DNA from 2 places in the Pseudoalteromonas sp. APC 3358 genome. Region 1 is predicted to be linked to the other one. Evidence: predicted binding sites of a transcription regulator. Region 1 holds the regulator's gene; the other holds the start of a gene.
What was found. The regulator LexA, encoded in region 1, represses DNA repair genes until DNA is damaged. The targets are predictions, from matches to a motif close to TACTGTATNNNNATACAGTA.

Region 1 (3,943 bases):
ATTTTTTTATTCATGTTTTAGTCTTATTATTTTTAGAGGCTAGTTTATTACATTAATGGGATTAGTTACTGCGACATTTTGTCGCAGTTTAAACTATAGCTTACTGTAATCATTTAAAAATAAAAAAGATTACACTTAAATTGCTAACATGACTTATTTGTTTAATTGAGCTGAGTGTTTGATATCCAGCTAGCTTTAAACGCTAAAAAATACTTAAAAGCTGCGAAATATCCATATAAAGTGGTTAATAGAGCATAGTTGATTTGGTATAACGGTAAAACTGCGTTAAAGTTTGCAATGAAATTATTAGAGGATAAATACGAAACGATGTCGGAAATTCAATTTTTAAATGTAGATCTTGAGCTTGAATCAAAGCAAGATATTAGTTTGCTAGTGGCAGACTTGAAAAAAGTCGCGACGATTTTACATTATGACAAAGACGAATACCGTCAATTAGCGCGTATTGAAGCAACAGGTGTAGTAAACACGCCTGACAAAGCAATAAACCATATATGTGAGCTTATTGAATCGTGTTCGCGTAACGCGCTAAAGCAATGGTTAAGCTGTTCACGTAGAACGTTTGATATTGGTTTTGAATCAGGCACTTCCCCTAAGTGCTTTAATCAAGCCTTAGATGCAGATACATTACTACGTATATCTGCGATTGGTGCGGGTATGGAAATTACAATTTACCCAATCGAAAAGTAACTACCTTCGCTCTACGACTGCTGCGGTCATTTTTGATACGCAGCACAGCTCATTGCGGCTATTTGTAATTTTTATTTCCCACACTGAACTACGTTTGCCAATATGAAACGCTCTTGCCGTTGCTGTTAAAGTGCCGTTGCGAGATGCTTTTAAATGACTTGCGCTAATTTCCTGCCCCACGCAGTAAAATTTTGTAAAATCGACAACAAAGTTAGCTGCATAGCTGGCAACTGTTTCGGCAAGTACAACGTTAGCACCGCCGTGAACCATTCCCATTGGGTTATGATGCTCAGGAATTGCCGGCATAGTGGCTACTAAGTAATCATCACCAATTTCAGTGACTTCTATTCCCATGGTTTTCATTAATGTTCCTTGGCCATCAATGCCTTGTTCTAACTGCTTGCACAGCTCTAAAGTGATGGGCTGGTACCAAATACTCATAATGACTCCTTTGCTTTTTTAATCATTTATAAACCTAGCTTTAGTTATATCCCTAAAATGTACACAAGTGAAATTACTTTGGCTATTTTAAGGCTTAATTTAAATTTGCGATTTTTATTTAACTGTATATACTCACAGTTAAATGTACTGTATGGAAAACCAGTTGTATGCGACCATTAACGAACCGCCAAGCTCAAATACTCGAACTAATTAAAGTTTTTATTAAAGACACTGGTATGCCTCCTACACGTGCTGAAATAGCGCAAACATTAGGTTTTAAAAGTGCCAATGCTGCTGAAGAACATTTAAAAGCACTTGCTAAAAAAGGCGCAATTAAAATGAAACCAGGTGCAAGCCGTGGTATTCAGTTAATTGAAGAAGAAGAGCCAGAACAATTAGGTTTACCGCTTATAGGGCGTGTTGCTGCTGGTTCACCTATTTTGGCGCAAGAGCACGTTGAAAGTCACTGCAAAATAGATCCATTAATGTTTAAACCGGCTGCAGATTTTTTACTACGCGTTAACGGTATGAGCATGAAAGATATTGGTATTATGGATGGTGATTTACTTGCTGTACATCGTACTCAAACCGCTGAAAACGGGCAAGTTGTTGTTGCCCGCCTAGACGAAGACGTAACTGTAAAACGTCTTGAGAAAGCGGGTCGTAAAGTATTACTTCATGCTGAAAACGACGATTTTGAATCTATTGAAGTAGATCTTGAGAATGAGTCTTTTAATATTGAAGGCTTAGCCGTTGGTGTTATAAGAAACGCTGATTGGATGTGACTTTAAAAATAGCTTTTAAACAAGCAGTTTTATAAATGCGTACTAATTAGTACGCATTTTCTGTTTTAAATTCGCACTAAAAATAGGGCATAAATAGCTCACTGACAATTTAAGCTGTAAACTTTTTTGCACTTATATTTTCCCCCTTCGAATGCGTTAAACCCCTTTGTTTTGCTCATCTTTTGAACTTCCTGTTACCTAGTTGGTTACTGATTTTTTATTAATTACTCAATATCACCTGATTGTTTTTTATACTAAAACTTGCTTGTTGTTCATTTTTTAGCTAATTATTAATGTGCTGAGCTAATAATAACTCACAGCTTTTTAGTTTTGAGAACACACAATATACACAAACACGTTGTTGGCGCAGCAAAACCAATCAATATTAAATGAGATTGACTAAAAAAATAAAAATAACGAATTGGCGTTTAAGCCGTATGCCTCTTCGCTTTGCATTCGCAATAGCATCAAAGGAGCCGTCACATGGGTAAACTGACCTCTACCTTGTGGCTTATATTATGTGTTTTTTCGCACCCAGTTTTGGCTAACAGCCAATACAATATGCGCAAAGGCGTAACCGATATAAGCAATAATGTATATCAGCTGCACATGACCATATTTATAATATGTTGTGTGATTGGGGTGATAGTGTTCGCAATTATGTTTTGGGCACTTATTCATCACCGTAAATCTAAAGGGGCTGTACCTGCCCAATTTCACGAAAGCACTAAAGTAGAAATACTTTGGACTGCAATCCCGTTTGTTATTTTAATTGCTATGGCAGTACCAGCCACTAAAACTCTAATTGCAATGGAAGATGCCAGCAAAGCTGATCTCACTATTAAAATTACAGGCTCGCAATGGAAATGGCATTATGAATATATGGGTGAAGATGTAGAGTTCTACTCTATTTTATCTACCCCGCAAGATGAAATAGCGAATCTTGCAGATAAAAATCCTAACTACTTACTTGAGGTTGATAAACCTCTCGTACTGCCAATAAATCAAAAAGTACGATTTTTAATGACTTCTGACGATGTTATTCACTCTTGGTGGGTACCTGATTTTGCAGTTAAAAAAGATGCGAATCCCGGCTTTATAAACGAAACATGGACGAACATAAACGAAGAAGGTACTTACCGAGGCCAATGTGCTGAGTTGTGTGGTAAAGATCATGGCTTTATGCCCGTTGTGGTGGTCGCTAAATCTGAGGCTGATTTTAAAACGTGGCTTGCAGATGCAAAGCAAGCTAAACAAAAAGCAGCATTAGCAGATGCCGCATTACTTGATAAAACCCTCCCGAAAGAAGAATTAATGACTTTAGGCGAACAAGTATATATGGCCAATTGTGCTGCATGTCATCAGCCTACTGGCATGGGGTTACCGGGTGTATTTCCTGCACTTAAAGGCAGCCCTATAGTACTTGGCGATATAAAAGATCACATTGATGTAGTTATCCATGGGCGACCAGGTACGGCAATGCAAGCATTTGCCAAACAGTTATCTATAAAGCAATTAGCAGCGGTTATTACTTATAAACGTAATGCGTGGGGTAATGATACGGGTGATGTTATTCAACCGAGTCAAATACAGGCAGCACTTGATGCCAAAGTGGAGGCGAACTAATGAGTAGCATAGTAGAACAACCTAACGCCAATGAAGCTCATCATGCTCATCACCCAGCTAAAGGTTTTAAACGCTGGCTTTACACAACTAATCATAAAGATATAGGTAGTTTATATTTAATTTTTTCGCTGACCATGTTCTTAATTGGTGGTGGAATGGCCATGGTGATCAGAGCTGAATTATTTCAACCAGGTTTACAGTTGGTCGATCCTCACTTTTTTAATCAAATGACCACAGTGCATGGTTTAATTATGGTGTTTGGTGCGGTTATGCCGGCCTTTACAGGCCTTGCTAACTGGATGATACCACTCATGATTGGCGCGCCAGATATGGCATTGCCAAGAATGAATAACTGGAGCTTTTGGATTTTACCGTTTGCGTTT
Region 2 (3,943 bases), on a different contig from region 1:
AGTGTGCCGGTATTAAATGCCGCACGAGAATACGGCATCGAGCACTTACTTGCAGTTGCTAACCCAGATAGCCAACAACCACATAACGAAATAGCCGATTACCTAAGTGTTACCGACTATCGTAAGATTATCTAACTCAACTTACGTGACTTAAATTTTTGGGTAACGCGCTTCTAGCCCTTGATATACTAACTTTGCAAAATCTGCATGTTCTGTATCAAGGCTTTTAACTACTTCAACTAAATGCTCGTTATCTTCTTGCCCATTCCATTCTTTAATATAGCTACCATCTTTGTAACCGTGATCTTGGCGGAAAAAGTTTAACGTGTTTTTACCTACGTAGCCGCGATATAAATCATCAATATCCATACCCATTTGCGCCATACAGCCGGCAAAGGCACCTGCATTAAACGTTTTATCAGCAACAGCAGACGCCGCTAATATCTCTAGTGTTTGTTTAAAATCATCAGCTTGTTGAGCATTACTAAGCTCAGTTTCAAGTTGCTTTGCTAAGTCTTCGTAGCTAGTTTCGCCGTCAATTCTAAGCGATAGACCAAAATGAAAAATATCAACCAACTCTAAAATAACTTGTTCAGTATCTGGTGTTTGTTTTTTCCACCATTTCCAACCATGATGATCCAACATTTCAGCACACTCAACCCAAATAGCGCGGTACCATTCAAACCCTTGAGTAAACCATTGCTCATGTACTTTAGTATTCATGGCGTTTTGCATTTCTAGCATCACTACTAGCTTGTTTAAATTGGCAGACATATCAGTTCCTGTCGTTTTGATTGGCGTAATGTTCGTTGGTGTAATAATACAGATAAAATGCTGATTGTGCATTGCTGTATATTTTTATTAGTGTGCTAGTTATGTTTATCGTGACGTCGTAAACTCATGCCATGAATCAATTAAATCAATGAAATCTTCAAAGCCACAACCACTACTTAAACCATTTTCTTCAAGCGCTAAATCGTCATCTTGATACGCTATTAGGTCTTCGCTGTCTTGATGAAGCGCATGGGCTTCAAATAATGCTTCGTCTTTCGTTAATATTAAATCTATTTCTTGGCCTTTTAGCGTTAGCGGCTCATAGCTTGAACTCACCGATGCAATAAGCGCTTGCACCATGGCTACTTTGTCTTTGCCTATTTCTTCGTTTAGCCAGCGACCAATAATAGCGTGTTCACTGCTTATTTTAATACGTAGCCCACTAATAGGGTCGCGAATAAATTGATATTCCATAGGGTTTGCCTGTAAATCTTTAATTGCGTAATTATATACGTAAACGCCCGTAAACCACAGGGCATATAAAGTAAAATAGCGCCACATGGGCGCTATTTTACTCAACTTTAAAACCGTTAACTTCGCGATCTATAACGCGCTGCGTCAATAATCGACCATAAGTAAATAATAGGCACAAGTACAAAGCCTACAAGCACATAAATTAGTGCGTAACTTATTATAATAGCGAGTGCAAAAAATATAGCCGCTAAAATACGCCCTTGCACTAACTGCCCTAAACCAGGAAAAAATATATTACATAATGCTGCGATTACGTTACCGCCAGAACCTTGATCTGCCATACTAACCTCTGTATTTATTTGATTTTATAATTATTTACTTACACACTCTATGCCAATTTATTAAAGCTTACAAATCAAATAGTTAAATTAGTCTAGATTTAGAGAGTTAGTAAATTTTGCTAACTTTAGGTCAAATTAGCAATTTTTGTTATGTGTTTGCACTTTTCTATTCGCTCAATTAATTAGCAAGTTACTCGTTTTGAACACTATTTTATAAATAGCTGTTTATAAAAACAGTATTTTATTTAGCCTAACAAAAACACCTGTTATACTGGCCACAATATTGATTAAAAAGGCGTAACGATGGACGTTTCACAATTACTCGATGGCTTAAATGACAAACAACGCGATGCCGTTGCAGCCCCACTACAAAACATGCTGGTATTAGCAGGTGCTGGGTCTGGTAAAACACGAGTGTTAGTTCATCGTATTGCGTGGCTTATGCAAGTTGAGCAAGCCTCCGCTTACAGTATTTTTGCAGTTACTTTTACTAATAAAGCCGCTAAAGAAATGCGTGGCCGCGTTGAAGAAACACTAAAAGCGCCTGTAGGTGGCATGTGGATTGGTACTTTCCATGGTTTATCGCATCGTATTTTACGTGCTCATCACCGTGAAGCTAATTTACCAGAAGCCTTTCAAATTTTAGACTCTGACGATCAGCTTAGAATGATCAAGCGCTTATTAAAGTCGATGAATATTGATGATAAAAAATGGCCAGCAAAACAATTTGGCTGGTATATAAGCGCTAAAAAAGATGAAGCACTTCGCCCTAAAGATATTCAAGCATACGATATTAATGAGCAAATGATGCTGCGTGTTTATGCCGCCTATCAAGAGGCCTGTGATAGAGCCGGCTTAGTTGATTTTGCCGAGATATTGCTACGCAGCTACGAAGTGTTAAAAAATAACCCTACGTTATTACGACATTATCAGCAGCGCTTTGCACATATGCTAGTAGACGAGTTCCAAGATACAAATACCATTCAATATGCTTGGTTAAAGTTACTTGCTGGCGATACTAACAGCATTATGATTGTAGGCGACGATGACCAAAGCATTTATGGTTGGCGTGGTGCTAAAATCGAAAACATTAAACGCTTTTTAACTGACTTCAGCGCAGAAACCATTCGTCTTGAACAAAACTACCGTTCAACCGCGACTATTTTGAAAGCGTCCAACGCATTAATTCAAAATAACTCAGAACGTATGGGTAAAAGCTTGTGGACCGACGGTAACGATGGCGAGCCAATCTCTATTTATGCAGCATTTAATGAGTTAGACGAAGCACGCTTTGTAAGTAGCAAACTACGAAGCTGGTTAAATGCAGGTAATGCCCTACAAGATGCCGCAATTTTATACCGTAGTAACGCGCAATCTCGTGTACTCGAGGAGGCCATGCTGCAAGAAGGCTTAAAATACCGTATTTATGGTGGTATGCGATTCTTCGAACGACAAGAAATTAAGGATGCGCTTTCGTATTTACGCCTAGTAGGTAATCGTCAAGACGATGCCGCGTTTGAACGTGTAATTAATACGCCAGCACGCGGTATTGGCGACAAAACATTGAGCCATATACGAGATTGTGCACGAGCAGAATCATTACCGCTTTGGTATGCCGCAAAAGCAATTGTAGAACAACAGCATTTATCTGGTCGTGCTTCTGGTGCAGTAAGTAAGTTTGTAGAACTAGTTGAACAAATAGAAGATAAAATTAGCGATCTAACTTTGCATGAGCAAGCCAAGTACACAATTCAAACCTCAGGCTTGATGGCAATGTACCAAGCTGAAAAAGGTGAAAAAGGCCGTGCTCGCGTAGAAAACTTAGAAGAACTAATTAGCGCATGTGACCAGTACGAACTTCCTGAAGACGAAGAATACAGCTCGCCTTTACAAGGCTTTTTAGCACATACATCACTTGAGTCAGGTGAAGGGCAGGCAGAAGAACACGAAGACGCCGTTCAAATGATGACACTTCACTCAGCTAAAGGATTAGAGTTTCCGCTAGTGTTTATGGTGGGCGTAGAAGAAGGCATGTTCCCTTCTCAGCAAAGTAACGAAGAGTCTGGTCGTTTGGAAGAAGAGCGCCGCCTTTGTTATGTAGGCATGACACGAGCAATGGATAAGTTATACATTAGCCATGCTGAGAGTCGCCGTTTATACGGGCAAGAAAAATACCATAGCCCATCACGCTTTTTACGCGAAATACCTGAGGACTGCGTAGAAGAAATCCGTATTAAAACACAGGTTTCTCGTCCACCTGCCGCCGGGCGTTTTAGCGCATCAGTTAGCCATGCCGCATTTGAAGACAGTGGCTTTAACTTAGGGCAACGAGTTTTGCATGCTAAGTTTGGTGT

Region 2: a site for LexA is predicted at 1,809-1,828, ahead of uvrD (DNA helicase II). Genes of this name have one in related genera too.

What each region holds. Positions count from the first base shown of each region.
Region 1 covers NZ_JASDCE010000016.1:14,021-17,963, forward strand. The annotation lists gene QL995_RS19080 (membrane protein) at 1-14, opposite strand, end outside; gene QL995_RS19085 (hypothetical protein) at 328-708, shown strand; gene QL995_RS19090 (PaaI family thioesterase) at 709-1,149, opposite strand; gene lexA (transcriptional repressor LexA) at 1,317-1,934, shown strand; gene coxB (cytochrome c oxidase subunit II) at 2,418-3,560, shown strand; gene ctaD (cytochrome c oxidase subunit I) at 3,560-3,943, shown strand, end outside.
Region 2 covers NZ_JASDCE010000005.1:3,723-7,665, reverse strand. The annotation lists gene yrfG (GMP/IMP nucleotidase) at 1-135, shown strand, start outside; gene QL995_RS09115 (dUTP diphosphatase) at 151-774, opposite strand; gene QL995_RS09110 (YacL family protein) at 880-1,248, opposite strand; gene QL995_RS09105 (hypothetical protein) at 1,365-1,589, opposite strand; gene uvrD (DNA helicase II) at 1,893-3,943, shown strand, end outside.